2 linked regions of the Amorphoplanes digitatis genome follow. The protein of the gene in region 1 interacts with the protein of each later gene in a pairwise test. Links are inferred from orthologs where the notes say so. Each region holds a gene or a part of one and is shown in the gene's direction. Other genes may lie near its edges. The genes, in order: ftsZ and rlmN.

The links.
Region 2: the proteins of ftsZ (region 1) and rlmN interact in binary tests that used the Escherichia coli proteins (3 or more experiments, as listed by UniProt). The link is inferred for Amorphoplanes digitatis from one-to-one orthologs.

What each region holds. Positions count from the first base shown.
Region 1 is NZ_JACHNH010000001.1:6,858,104-6,864,818, reverse strand. What follows is about bases 284-3,071. They hold ftsZ (cell division protein FtsZ), read left to right. Parts: upstream 284-1,007; coding sequence 1,008-2,135; downstream 2,136-3,071. Other genes in these bases: BJ971_RS29965 (YggS family pyridoxal phosphate-dependent enzyme), read left to right, coding at 2,140-2,868; BJ971_RS29975 (cell division protein FtsQ/DivIB), read left to right, coding at 284-724. In the rest of the region: more of BJ971_RS29975, read left to right, coding at 1-283; BJ971_RS29960 (cell division protein SepF), read left to right, coding at 3,149-3,850; BJ971_RS29955 (YggT family protein), read left to right, coding at 3,874-4,179; BJ971_RS29950 (DivIVA domain-containing protein), read left to right, coding at 4,238-5,059; BJ971_RS42710 (hypothetical protein), read left to right, coding at 5,103-5,999; BJ971_RS29940 (DUF167 domain-containing protein), read left to right, coding at 6,288-6,551; BJ971_RS29935 (potassium/proton antiporter), read left to right, coding at 6,548-6,715. UniProt on the Escherichia coli protein: Essential cell division protein that forms a contractile ring structure (Z ring) at the future cell division site. The regulation of the ring assembly controls the timing and the location of cell division.
Region 2 is NZ_JACHNH010000001.1:1,010,420-1,017,341, forward strand. What follows is about bases 2,003-4,997. They hold rlmN (dual-specificity RNA methyltransferase RlmN), read left to right. Parts: upstream 2,003-2,908; coding sequence 2,909-4,087; downstream 4,088-4,997. Other genes in these bases: BJ971_RS04725 (phosphatidate cytidylyltransferase), read left to right, coding at 2,003-2,874; BJ971_RS04735 (DivIVA domain-containing protein), read left to right, coding at 4,128-4,997. Also shown: tsf (translation elongation factor Ts), read left to right, coding at 1-252; pyrH (UMP kinase), read left to right, coding at 355-1,119; frr (ribosome recycling factor), read left to right, coding at 1,175-1,732; more of BJ971_RS04725, read left to right, coding at 1,822-2,002; more of BJ971_RS04735, read left to right, coding at 4,998-5,132; BJ971_RS04740 (DUF2631 domain-containing protein), read right to left, coding at 5,186-5,413; BJ971_RS04745 (Rieske 2Fe-2S domain-containing protein), read left to right, coding at 5,545-6,922.

The sequences.
Region 1 (6,715 bases):
CACCGACGCCGTACCGGCCTCCGTGCGGCGGTTCATGGCCCGCGCCCGCCGGCGCCGGCTCCGCGCGGCGCTGCCCTGGGCGGTCGGCGCGGGGGTCGCGCTGATCGCGGGCGCACTCGCCTGGATCGTGTACGGGACGTCGGTGCTCGGCGTGCGCGCCATCGAGGTCGTCGGCGCGGACTCGCTCGCGCCGCTCGATGTCGAGCAGGCCGCGGCCGTACGGATGAACCAGCCGCTCGCCGGGGTCGACCTGGACCGGATCCGCGGCCGGGTCGAGGCCCTGCCCGCGGTCGACCGCGCGATCGTCTCCCGGAGCTGGCCCTCGACGGTCGTGGTCGAGGTGGTGGAGCGCACGCCGGTCGCCGCGGTGCCCGTCGGCGACGCGTACACGCTCATCGACGCCGAGGGTGTCGCCTACCGGACTGTGTCGAGCCGGCCGGGCGGGCTGCCGGTGGCCCGGCTCGCCGCGCCGGGCCCGGAGGACATCAACACCCGCTCGGCCCTGACGGTGCTCTCGGCGCTGACCGCGGAGCTGCGCGACCAGCTGGTGTCCATATCGGTGCCGGCGCCGGCGCAGGTCAGCCTCGGGTTGCGCCGGGGCCGGACGGTGGTCTGGGGCGACGACACCCAGAGCGACAACAAGGCCCGGGTGGCCACCGCACTGCTCGAACGCAAGGGCGACACGATCGACGTCAGCGCCCCGGACGTGGTCACGATCCGTTAACCGGACGAAAAGGACCGAACGGCGCATTCCGTCACAGGTTACGGCTCAGTCGGATAGTCGCCATGTAAGCGGACGCCGACACGCCGCGTCGGTCCTTGGATGTCGCCTGAGGTCCGCTTACGTTGCCCACGAGAGGTTGAGTAGTTGACATAACACTAAGCCTCTAGTAGAGGGTGAGGGTTTCCTCGCCCTCCCTTGTACGGAGCGGATGTCGATGGCGGGTTCTTGGCCGGGCCGCTGGGGCCCTCGACACCTAAAACCCTGGAAGGGAAGGCTGAGCCCGATGACACCTCCGCACAACTACCTTGCGGTCATCAAGGTCGTCGGCATCGGTGGCGGCGGCGTCAACGCCGTTAACCGCATGATCGAGGTTGGGCTCAAGGGAGTCGAATTCATCGCGATCAACACCGATGCCCAGGCACTGTTGATGAGCGACGCCGACGTCAAGCTCGACGTCGGCCGCGAGCTGACCCGGGGCCTCGGCGCCGGCGCGCAGCCGGACGTCGGCAAGAACGCCGCCGAGGATCACCGCGACGAGATCGAAGAGGTGCTCAAGGGCGCCGACATGGTCTTCGTGACCTGCGGCGAGGGCGGTGGCACCGGCACGGGCGGCGCGCCCGTCGTCGCGAACATCGCCCGCAAGCTGGGCGCCCTGACCATCGGCGTGGTCACCCGGCCGTTCTCCTTCGAGGGCAAGCGCCGCCAGGTGCAGGCCGAGGCGGGCATCGACGAGCTGCGCAACCAGTGCGACACGCTCATCGTCATCCCGAACGACCGGCTGCTGGCGCTCGGCGACCGCGGCATCAGCATGATGGACGCGTTCCGCCAGGCCGACCAGGTGCTGCTCTCCGGCGTGCAGGGCATCACCGACCTGATCACCACGCCGGGTCTGATCAACCTGGACTTCGCCGACGTCAAGAGCGTGATGAGCGGCGCGGGCAGCGCGCTCATGGGCATCGGCAGCGCGCGCGGCGACAACCGCGCCGTCGAGGCCGCCGAGAAGGCCATCTCCAGCCCGCTGCTGGAGCAGAGCATGGACGGCGCGCGCGGCGTGCTGCTCTCCATCGCCGGCGGCTCCGACCTCGGCCTGTTCGAGATCAACGACGCGGCGCAGCTGGTCACCGACGCGGCGCACCCCGACGCCAACATCATCTTCGGCGCCGTCATCGACGACGCCCTCGGTGACGAGGTCCGGGTCACCGTCATCGCGGCCGGCTTCGACGGGGGCACGCCCTCGTACAAGCCGGCCGAGCCCGCGCGCAAGGTTCCGCAGCCCGCGGCCCCGCCCGCGGTCGCGCCGGCCGCGACGGTGCCGGTCACCCCGCCCGCGCCGCCGGCGGCCGCCCCGCCGCCGCGCCGGGTGCTCTTCGACGACGTCGACGTGCCGGACTTCCTGAAGAACGGCTCCTGAGCGGTTGACGGTCCAGGCACGCCGCGACCTGCTGGCGGCCTCGCTGGACGAGGTGCATCAGCGGATCGGGCGTGCCTGCGCGGCGGCCGGCCGCGATCCGGGCTCGGTGGCCCTGGTCGCGGTGACCAAGACCTACCCGGCGAGCGACGTGGTGCTGCTCGCCGGGCTCGGCGTCACCGACGTCGGCGAGAACAAGGACCAGGAGGCGGCCGCGAAGTCGGCGGCAGTCCGGGCGCAGGACGTCGAGGTGCGCTGGCACTTCGTCGGCCAGTTGCAGCGCAACAAGGCCAAGTCGGTCGTCACCTACGCCGACGTGGTGGAGTCGGTCGACTCGACGCGCCTGGCCGGGGCGCTGTCCACCGCCGCCGCGCGGCTGCGGGAGCGCCCGCTCGACGTGCTCGTGCAGGTGAGCATCGACGGTGATCCGGCCCGGGGCGGCGCGATCGCCGGTGCCGCGGAGGCCGACCGTGATCTGTGGCGGGTGGCGGCGGCGGTGAACGACGCCGAGGGCCTTCGGCTCGGCGGCGTGATGGCGGTGGCGCCGCTGGACTGGGAGCCGGAGCGGGCCTTCGCGGATCTGGCCGCGCTGACCGCGCGGCTGCGCTCGGAATACCCGGGCGCGACGGCCGTCTCGGCGGGCATGAGCGGCGATCTCGAGCAGGCCGTTCGGCACGGCGCGACACACGTACGGATCGGCACTTCTTTACTCGGGATGCGAAACACGCTGCGGTAGCCTTGCGGCGGGCAGCAAACTACATACGTGTTGTTTACGCGCGACGTGCCTCGGCCGACGCGCCCGACGACGCAGCGTCGCGGCGGGACCCGGTCGATGTTCGACGATCGGGTGCCTGTGCAAGGGGGGACGCGGCACGCCGAGGGGGCGCGGGCCGCACAGCGGACGGAGGTGGGGGCATGGACGAGCGGTTCGGCGCCGAGCAGGGGGCTGGGGGTAGCCACATGAGCAAGCTTGCGAGCGGATCATCAGCTCAGTGCCCGCCGGCGGGGGTGATGGCATGAGCGCATTGCGTAAGGCGGGGGTTTGGCTCGGACTCGTCGAAGAGGACGACCAGTACGACGATCGCTACCGCGACGGCGGCTACCGCGACCGTGACCGCGACCGTGACCGCGACCGTGACTCCGGTTACCGCTACGCCGACGAGTTCGCCGACGACGAGGACGACGTCGACGAGGCGCCGGCGCTGCCGCGCGCCCGCCAGGAGCGCAGCGGCCGCCTCGAGCGCGCCGCCGCCCGCATCGACCTCGAGCGTGACGACCACCACGATCGCCCCGAGCGCCAGGAGCGGGCCAGCGTCCGCTCGATCACCCGGCCGTCGGCGCCCGTCGCCGAGACGTCCAGCTACGCCACCCGCGACAACCTGGCGCTCGCGCCGCAGGCTCAGCCGCAGGCGCACCAGCGGATCGTCGAGGAGGACCAGCGCTACCAGATCACCACGCTGCACCCGACGACGTACCGCGAGGCGCGCACGATCGGCGAGCACTTCCGTGACGGCGTACCGGTGATCATCAATCTCACCGAGATGGACGAGAGCGATGCCCGCAGACTCGTCGACTTCGCGGCCGGGCTGGCTTTCGGGCTGCGCGGTACGATCGAGCGCGTGACCAACCGGGTTTTCCTGCTCTCACCGGCCAATGTCCAGGTCACCGCTGAGGACAAAGCCAAGATCGCTGAGGGTGGGTTCTTCAACCAGAGTTGACCCTAACGAGGGATCCGCCTGACGTGCTGTCGATCGTGTTCCAGATCATCTATCTGTTTCTCTACGTCTTCTTCCTGACCTTGTTGGCCCGGTTCGTCCTGGGTGCGGTGCTGCAGTACGGGCGTCGGTGGCAGCCGGGGCGCGGGGCGTCGGCGGCACTCGAATCGGTGTGGAGCGTCACTGATCCACCCCTCAAGGCGTTGAGGCGTGTGATCCCACCGCTTCGAATTGGTACCGTGAGTTTGGACCTGGCGTCCCTGGTCCTGCTGGTTATCCTGTTCGTGCTTTTGAACTTCGTGTTAGCGGAGTTGATCAGGAAGTTCGCGTGACCGCGTTCGCCCTGATCGACTGCGCCCCACGCGGCCGCAACTGACCCGAGGAGTTTCGATGCCGCTGACCCCGGCCGACGTGCACAACGTCGCCTTCAAGAAACCCCCTATCGGCAAGCGGGGGTATGACGAGGAGGAGGTCGACGCCTTCCTGGACGAGGTCGAGCGCGAGCTCGCCCGTCTGATCGAGGAGAACAACGAGCTGCGCGCCCAGGTGGAGCGCGGCGGTCGGGGTGGCGCACCAGCCGGTCCGAGCGCCGACCCGCGTCTGGCCGCCGAGCTCAACGACATGAAGGCCCAGCTCGACCGGGTGCAGCGCGACAAGTCTGCCGCTGAGCAGGCCGCCCGCCAGATGCAGGCCGAGCTTGAGCAGGTCCGGGCACAGGGCCCGGTCGGTGCCGGAGCCGGCGCCGCCGGCGGTGCCGACGGCGAGCAGCAGGCACTGCGCGTCCTCATGATGGCCCAGCGCACGGCCGACGACCACGTGTCCGACGCCCGCCGGGAGGCCGACAAGCTTCTCTCCGACGCCCGTTCCAAGGCGGAGGAGGTCACCCGCGAGGCCCGCGCCAAGGCGGATGCCCTCGAGCGCGACGCGCGCCAGCGGCACCAGGAGGCCATGGGCGGCCTGGACGCCAAGCGCTCCGCGTTGCAGAAGCACATCGAGGAGCTCAAGCAGTTCGAGCGCGAGTACCGCACCCGGCTCAAGGCGTACCTCGAGAGCCAGCTGCGCGACCTCGACGGTCGCGGCCAGGGCCTCGAAGCTGAGATGTCCCGCGCCGACGCCAACCGTTCGGTCGGCGGCTCGGGCGGTCTCGCCGCCGCGGGCCTCGCCGGCTCCTACGGCGGCAGCCGCGCCGGTTCCATCGAGACCGGCCGCTGAGCCTCGGCTTGCGGATCGGTTCCCACTGCGGCGGGGATGAGCCATGATCGTTGCTAGTTTGCTGCTCATCCTCGTCGCCGTGACGCTTCTCGTCCTCGGCCTCGCCGGTGGATCGAGCTCTCTGCTGATCAGTTCCATCGTTGCCAGCCTGCTGGCCGCGGTGGCGCTGGTCATCGGCGCCCGGCAGGCCTCGGCCGCCCGGCGCGCGGTGCGGGTACCGGGCGACGACCCGGTCGGCGAGCCGGCCCGTGCGCACCAGGACGCGGCCCGCGGCGGGGACCATCCGGCCGGCGATCCGTTCCCGGAGTTCGACGGCCCCCAGGACGACGAGGCCGCCTACGCCGCCGGCCGCCGCGACGCGGACGAGTACCACTCGGCCCCGGACGTGACCCAGCGGGTGCACCCGGACGCGGACCTCTACGACGATGCCGCCGCCGGCCGGACTTCCTCGGGTCAGGCCGCCGGCGCGGCCTCGCGCGCGGAGGATCCCGACTACGACCGGGCGGCCACCGTCATCGGCGGAGCCCGCGCCGCCGCGCCGGACGAGGACGCGTGGCGCGGTGAGCCGGCGCCCGCGGACGCCGCACCGGCCTTCGCCGAGGCCCCGGCCGCTCACGACCTGTCGTTCGCCGGGCCGGAGAGCTCCGGACCGGACTACGCCGGGCCGGCCGACGAGTTCGACGAGCCCGACCCGGACGACCCGGACGACGAACCGCTGCCGCAGGCCGTCCGCCCGGCGGACGCGGTCAAGGTGGCCCGGCTGGACGCCGAGGTGCTGGTCGTGGACGGCCGGCCGCGTTATCACCTGCCGGACTGCCCGCACCTGATCGGGCGCATGACCGAGGGCCTGCCTGTCGCGGAGGCGGTCGAGCTGGGCTTCAGCCCGTGCGGCCTGTGCCGCCCGGTGGATCGCCTGGTCGCGGCCGCCGCCCGGTACTGATCCGGGGCGCCTAGGGGTGCCTCGCGCCGTTGCCCGTAAGTGCAGCCCTTCGGCCCGCACGCGGACGGGTCGACGTGATAGCTCTCCGTGGTCGCCAATGATCACCGGGCGTTGCGGGGTGACCCCGGTGGGGCACGGGATCGAAGATCGGCACAATGGGGCATGGCCAAGCGTCGCGCTCCCTCCACCGACCCGGCCATCGCGCCCGGCGCGGCACAAACCGCCCGCGCGGGGTCCCCGGCGTCCACCGGGAAGGGCGGGCGGCCCGCGGCGGAGCGATCCTTCGCCGTGCGGGTTCGGCCCGGTGCCGGGCGGACCCGGGTGGGCGGACGCTACGACGGTCCGCACGGTCCGGCGCTGATCGTCGCGGTCGGCGCGCCCGCGGTCGACGGCAAGGCCACCGAGGCGGTGCGGCGTGCCCTGGCCGCCGCGCTCGGGCTCCGGCCCGGCGACGTCGAGCTGAAGATCGGTGCCACCAGCCGCGACAAGGTCTTCACCGTGGCCGGGGACGTCGGCGAGCGGCTGGCCGCGCTGCGTGACGGCACCCCATGACCGGCGGGCTCGATCTCGCGCTGCTCGTCGGTGCCGCCGTGCTGCTCGTCGCGGTGGCCGCCGTGCGGCTCTCCACCCGGCTCGGGCTGCCAAGCCTGCTCGTGTACCTGTTCATCGGCATGCTCATCGGGGAGGCCGGCTTCGGCATCCGCTTCGACGACGCC
Region 2 (6,922 bases), 5.8 Mb from region 1 along the record:
ACCCGCGAGGAGGTGCCCGCCGAGACCGTTGCGGCGGAGCGCCGCATCGCCGAGGAGACGGCGCGCGAGGAGGGCAAGCCCGAGCAGGCTCTGCCCAAGATCGTCGAGGGTCGGGTGAACTCCTTCTTCAAGGACTTCGTCCTGCTGGAGCAGGCCTCGGTCACCGACAACAAGAAGACGGTCAAGCAGGTGACCGCCGAATCCGGCATCGAGGTCACCCGCTTCGTCCGCTTCGAGGTCGGCCAGGAGTAATCCAGGCACCAGCGCACTGCGCGGGAGGCCGGGACGCGAGACAAGCGCCCGGCCTCCCCGTCACATAAGGTCTCGGGTTAGTGAAGGAAAGGGCGGACCGGCATGACGATGGTGACCGAGCAGACTGTCGTGGTCGATGAGGTTGCGGCGCCACGTTCCGAGCGGCCCCGGCGGGTCGTGCTGAAGCTCTCCGGTGAGGTCTTCGGCGGCGGTGCGGTGGGCGTCGACCCCGACGTGGTGCAGGGCCTCGCCCGGCAGATCGCCACGGCCACCCGGCGCGGCGTGCAGATCGCCGTTGTCGTCGGTGGCGGCAACTTCTTCCGCGGCGCCGAGCTGCAGAAGCGCGGCATGGACCGCAACCGGGCCGACTACATGGGCATGCTCGGCACGGTCATGAACTGCCTCGCCCTGCAGGACTTCCTCGAGAAGGAGGGCATCGAGACGCGGGTGCAGACCGCGATCACGATGGCCCAGGTCGCGGAGCCGTACATCCCGCTGCGCGCCATCCGGCACCTCGAGAAGGGCCGCGTCGTCATCTTCGGCGCCGGCGCCGGCATGCCGTACTTCTCCACGGACACGGTCACCGCGCAGCGGGCCCTGGAGATTCACGCCGACCTGGTACTGATGAGCAAGAACGGCGTCGACGGGGTCTACACTGCCGATCCGCGCACCGATCCGGACGCGCGCAAGATCGACCACATCACCTTCGCGAGCGTGCTCCAGCAGGGCCTGCGGGTGGCCGACCAGGCCGCGTTCAGCCTCTGCGAGGAGAATGGCCTGCCGATGCTGGTCTTCGGTGCGCAGGGCGACGACACGATCGTCCGTGCCGTCAGCGGTGAGAAGATCGGCACCCTGATCACCACGTGATCCGCTCCACCCACATTTTCTACGACGACCAGAAGGATCAAGGAGGCGGACAGCGGTGATCGACGAGACCCTCTTCGAGGCCGAAGAGAAGATGGAGAGCGCGGTCGAGCACGCCAAGGAGGAGTTCGCCGCGATCCGTACGGGACGTGCCACGCCGGCGATGTTCTCCAAGATCGTCGTCGACTACTACGGCGCTCCGACCCCGGTGACCCAGATGGCGTCCGTCGGCGTGCCGGAGCCCCGCATGGTGATCGTCAAGCCCTACGACGCGACGCAGCTCGGCCCGATCGAGCGCGCCATCCGCGACTCGGACCTCGGCGTCAACCCCAACAACGAGGGCACGCAGCTGCGTATCCACCTCCCGCAGATGACGGAGGAGCGGCGCCGCGAAATGATCAAGGTGGCGCGGACCAAGGCCGAGGAGGGCCGCGTCGCGATCCGCAACGTGCGCCGCAAGGCCAAGGAGCAGCTCGACCGCTTCGTCAAGGACGGTGAGGCCGGCGAGGACGACGGCCGCCGCGCCGAGAAGGAGCTCGACGACGTCACACACCGGTACGTCACGGTGGTCGACGAGCTGGTCAAGAACAAGGAAGCTGAGCTGCTCGAGGTCTGATGTCGTACCTCGAGCCCCGCGGTGGGCAACACCCTTCCGGCGGCCGGGCGCCCGGGCAATCCGGCGCCCCGGCCCCGTATGTCTCCGGCGTGCCCGCCGAGGAGCCCGACCCCTACGCGGCCTACCGGCGCCGGGAGGAGGCGCAGCGGGCGACCGAGACCGGTCCGAACTGGGACGCGTTCGCGCCCGGCCCGCCGCAGCCGTCCGGGCCGCCCTGGGCCGCACCCACCGCCGCCACCTCGACCTCACAGGCGGAGTGGGAGTTGACTGAGGCAGAACGCCCCCGCGGGCCGGGCCGGCGCCGGGCCGGGCGCGACGGCAAGCCACCGGCCGGCCGCGCGGGCCGCAACCTGCCCGCCGCGATCGGGGTCGGCACCGGCCTGGTCCTGATCGTCCTGGCCTCGCTGTTCCTCTGGAAGCCTGCCTTCCTCGGCGTGATCGCCCTGGCCACGTGCGGTGGCATCTGGGAGATGGCGCGGGCGCTGCGCACCACCGGCGCCCGGCCGCCGCTGATCCCGCTGCTCGCCGGCGGCCTGCTGATGACGGGCGTGGCCTGGTACGGCAGCACCGACGCCCTCGAGCTCGGCCTGCTGGTCACGGTCCTCGCCGCGGTCCTGTGGCGCCTGGCCGACGGCGTCGCCGACCTGAAACGGGACGTGGCGGCCGCCGCCCTGATCGCCGTCTACGTGCCGTTCCTGCTGAGCTTCGGCGTGCTGCTGGCGCGGCCAGAGGACGGCCCCGAGCGGGTGTTCATCGCGCTGCTCGCCGTGGTGTTCTCCGACACCGGCGGCTACGCGGCCGGCGTCTTCCTCGGTAAACACCCGATGGCGCCGACGATCAGCCCGAAGAAGTCCTGGGAGGGCTTCGGCGGCTCGGTCGTCGCCTCGGCCGTCGGCAGTTCGGTGCTCGCGTACCTCCTGCTCGACGTGCCGTTCTACTGGGGTCTACTGTTCGGCGCGGCGATCTCGGTCGTGGCCGTGCTGGGCGACCTGGCCGAGTCGATGCTCAAGCGCGACATCGGCATCAAGGACATGAGCAACCTGCTGCCCGGGCACGGCGGGCTGATGGACCGGCTCGATTCGATCCTCTTCGCGGTGCCGACGGCGTTCCTGCTGCTCTCGCTCATCGCGCCGCCGGGGTAGGCATGCGCGCGCGACGTGGGAGACTGGAGAAGCCATGACGATTCTTCCGCTCATCCCGACCAGCCCGGACACCCCCGACGCGGTGGTCACCCGCAGCCGCCCCGCGATGCCCCCACGCCATCTCGCGGACCTGGACCTGGCGGGCCGCCGCGCGGCCGTCACCGGCCTCGGCGAGCCCGCGTTCCGGGCCAAGCAGCTCTCCACCCACTATTTCGGGCGGCTGGTGCGCGACCCCGCCGAGATGACGGACCTGCCGGCCGCGTCGCGCGCCAAGCTCACCGACGACCTGCTGCCCACGCTGCTCACCCCGCAGCGCGAGATGGCCTGCGACGACGGTGCCACGCGTAAGACGCTGTGGCGGTTGCACGACAACGCGATGGTCGAGAGCGTCCTGATGGGCTATCCCGACCGCATCACCGCGTGCGTGTCCAGCCAGGCGGGCTGCGGCATGGCCTGCCCGTTCTGCGCGACCGGCCAGGCCGGGCTCACCCGCAACCTCTCGACCGCCGAGATCGTCGACCAGGTCGTCTATCTCGCCGGCGTCGCCGCCTCGGGCGCGGTCACCGGCTCGCCGCCGCGGCTGTCCCGGGTCGTGTTCATGGGCATGGGCGAGCCGCTGGCCAACTACCCCCGGGTGATCCAGGCCGTGCGCCGCCTGGTCGCACCCGCACCAGAGGGACTGGGCCTCTCACAACGGCATATCACCGTCTCCACCGTGGGTCTCGTACCGGCGATGCGACGATTGATCGCCGAAGAGCTGTCCGTGACCCTTGCGCTGTCACTGCACGCCCCTGATGATGATCTGCGCGATGAGCTAGTGCCCGTCAACCAGCGTTGGAAGGTGGCCGAGGTGCTCGATGCCGCGTTCGACTACGCGGCGCAGACCGGTCGTCGGATCTCCATCGAATACGCCCTGATCAGGGACGTAAACGATCAGCCCTGGCGTGCCGACCTGCTCGGCAGGCTGTTGCACGGCAAGCTGGCGCATGTGAATCTCATCCCACTCAACCCGACGCCGGGTAGCAGGTGGGACGCCAGCCCCAAGCCGGTCGAGCGGGAGTTCGTCCGCCGGCTGCGCGAGGCGGGAGTGGCGACGACCGTCCGGGACACCCGCGGGCGGGAGATCGACGGTGCGTGCGGCCAATTGGCCGCGAGTGAGCTGACGGTGGTGGACGCTGGGGGCGCCACCGCCGACGCGGAGGTGGAACGATGACGGGGCTGAAGTCCCTGCGGACGCTGATTTGGGAGACGTTGTGACGAGTCAGGGACAGCGTTTCCGGCGGCGCGCGCTGCGCCGCGGTTACAAGGTCGACGAGGTCGACGCTTTCCTGGACCGGGTCGAGGCGACCCTGGCCGGCGAGCAGTCCGGCGCTCCCGTCGGTGCCCAGGAGGTGCACGACGTGGTGTTCCGCGTGCGCTTCGGCGGCTACGACGAGTGGCAGGTCGACCTGCACCTGGACCGGGTGGAGCGCCAGCTGGCCGAGTTCGAGGACCGTGGCGGGCGCGGCCCCGACGCCCGGATGACCCCGGACCGGATGCAGCCGGAGCCGATGCGCGGCGGCATGCAGTCCGACCGGATGAGCCAGGCGCTGGGCCGCTCGGCCCCGCCCACCGAGCGCCTGCCCGCGCCGGTGCGCGACGATCGCCAGTTCGCCCGCGAGGACCCCTACGGGCGTGAGGACCAGTACGCCCGCGAGGACCCGTACGGTCGGCAGCAGCCGCAGTTGCCGCAGCGGCCCCAGATGCCCGCTCCGGACCCGTACGGCGGCCGCTATGAGGGCGGTGGCGGCTACGGTCAGCAGCAGCCTCAGCAGCAGCAGCCGGGGCCCTCCGGTTACGACACGGGCGCCTACGACGCGTTCGAGCCGGGACGGCACGGCAAGGCCGACATGACGGCCGAGATGCGGCTACCCGATCGCGACCGCGGCGGCTACGGCGGCCCGGCCCCGATGAGCGCGCCGCCGATGAGCGGACCGCCGATGGGTGGCCCGCCGATGGGCGGCAGCCCGGAGCTCTACCGGGTGGATCAGCTGCGCCGCACGTTCCAGCCGCGCCGCTTCGGCAGCGGTTACGACCCGGTGCAGGTCGACCGGTTGTTCGAGAGCATCCTGCAGGCCATGACCGGCCGCGGCCCGATGCCGGTTCCGGAGAACGAGCTCGACACGCTGCAGTTCGGGCTGGTTCCCGGCGGTTACTTCGAGGCCGAGGTCGACGCCGCGCTGCGCGAGGTCAAGGACCTCCTGCTGCGCCGGCGCTGAGCACGTGAAAAGGCCCGCGCCCGTTGCCGGGTGCGGGCCTTTCGCGTACGCGGTTACTGGTCGTTGGGCTTGAGGCCGTTGCGGCGCAGCACCACATCGGCGACCACGGCGCCGACCAGCAGCAGGGCGGTGCCGATGAGCCAGATGTCCTCGGTGTTGCCCTCGTGGTTGCCCCAGAGCATCAGCAGCAGGATCACCGCGGTGCCCAGCGCGCCGATGCGGGCCCATTTGCGGTTGCCCGGCTTGAGCTGGTCGGGGGCGTAAACCGGCTCTTCTGCCACGACTGGATCCTCCTGCGGCGACGGCGAGTACGACCCGATCATTTTGGCACGACGGCTCCGCGCGCGGCCCACCAACCCGGACCCGGTACCTTCGATCCCATCGGAACACTCCGGATCGAGGGAGCTAAACGGTGCGGATCACGGGCACTGGCCACGCCAGCATGCGGATCGACACGGGCGCGGGCAGCATTCTGTGCGACCCGTGGGTCAACCCGGCGTATTTCGCGTCGTGGTTCCCGTTTCCGGACAATTCCCTGCTGGACTGGGAGACGCTCGGCGACGTCGACTACCTCTACGTGTCCCACCTGCACCGGGACCACTTCGACGCCGAGCACCTGAAGCGCTTCGTCAGCAAGAAGGCGACGGTGCTGCTGCCGGAGTATCCGACCAGCCAGCTCGAGGACGAGCTGCGTGAGCTCGGCTTCACCAGCTTCTTCAAGACCAGGAGCGACGAGGTCCACGAGCTCGACGGCGGCCTCAAGGTGATGATCCAGGCCCTGATCAGCCCCACGGACGGCCCGATCGGCGACTCGTCGCTGTGGGTGGAGCACGACGGCGTACGGGTGCTGAACCAGAACGACGCCCGCCCCACGGACCTGACGACCTTCGCCGAGCTGGGCCACGTGCACGCGCACATGCTCCAGTTCTCCGGCGCGATCTGGTACCCGATGGTCTACGAGCTGCCGCAGGCGGCCAAGACCGCGTTCGGCAAGCAGAAGCGCGACCGCCAGTTCGACCGCACCTGGCGCTACATCGACGACCTGAAGGCCGACCACGTCTTCCCGATCGCCGGCCCGCCGTGCTTCCTCGACGACGAGCTGTGGCAGTTCAACGACATCTTCGGCGACGAGGGCAACATCTTCCCGGACCAGTCGGTCTTCATGAGCGAGTACGCGAAGGTCGGCGGCACCAACGGCGTGGTCCTGCTGCCGGGCAGCGTCACGGAGCTCACGACGTCGTCGATCGAGACGAGCCACCCGACCGACGTCGACGGGTTCTTCGCGAACAAGAAGCAGCACCTCGAGGAGATGCGCGAGCGCAAGGCGCCGATCATCGCCGCCGAGAAGGCGTCCTGGCGGCACCCCGAGATCGACGTGCTTGGCGAGCTCAAGAAGCGCATCGAGCCGCTGCTGGAGGAGTCGATCTACCTGGCCAAGGGCGTCGGCGGGCCGGTCCGCTTCGACCTGGTCGGCTACGAGGGCGAGTCCATCGAGTCGATCGTCGTGGACTTCCCGGGCAAGCAGGTCCGCCCGTACGCCGACGAGAAGGTCCGCTACCGCTTCAAGACCCAGCGCGAGCTGATCGAGCACCTGATCTTCATCGACGAGGGCGACTGGGTGAACTCGCTGTTCCTGAGCTGCCGCTTCTCCGCGGCCCGGATCGGCCAGTACAACGAGTTCGTCTACGCGTTCTTCAAGTGCCTCTCCGAGGAGCGGCTCCAGTACGCCGAGGGCTGGTACGACGAGCACGAGCGGTCGGTCGACGCGGAGGACATCGAGCTGGGCGGCT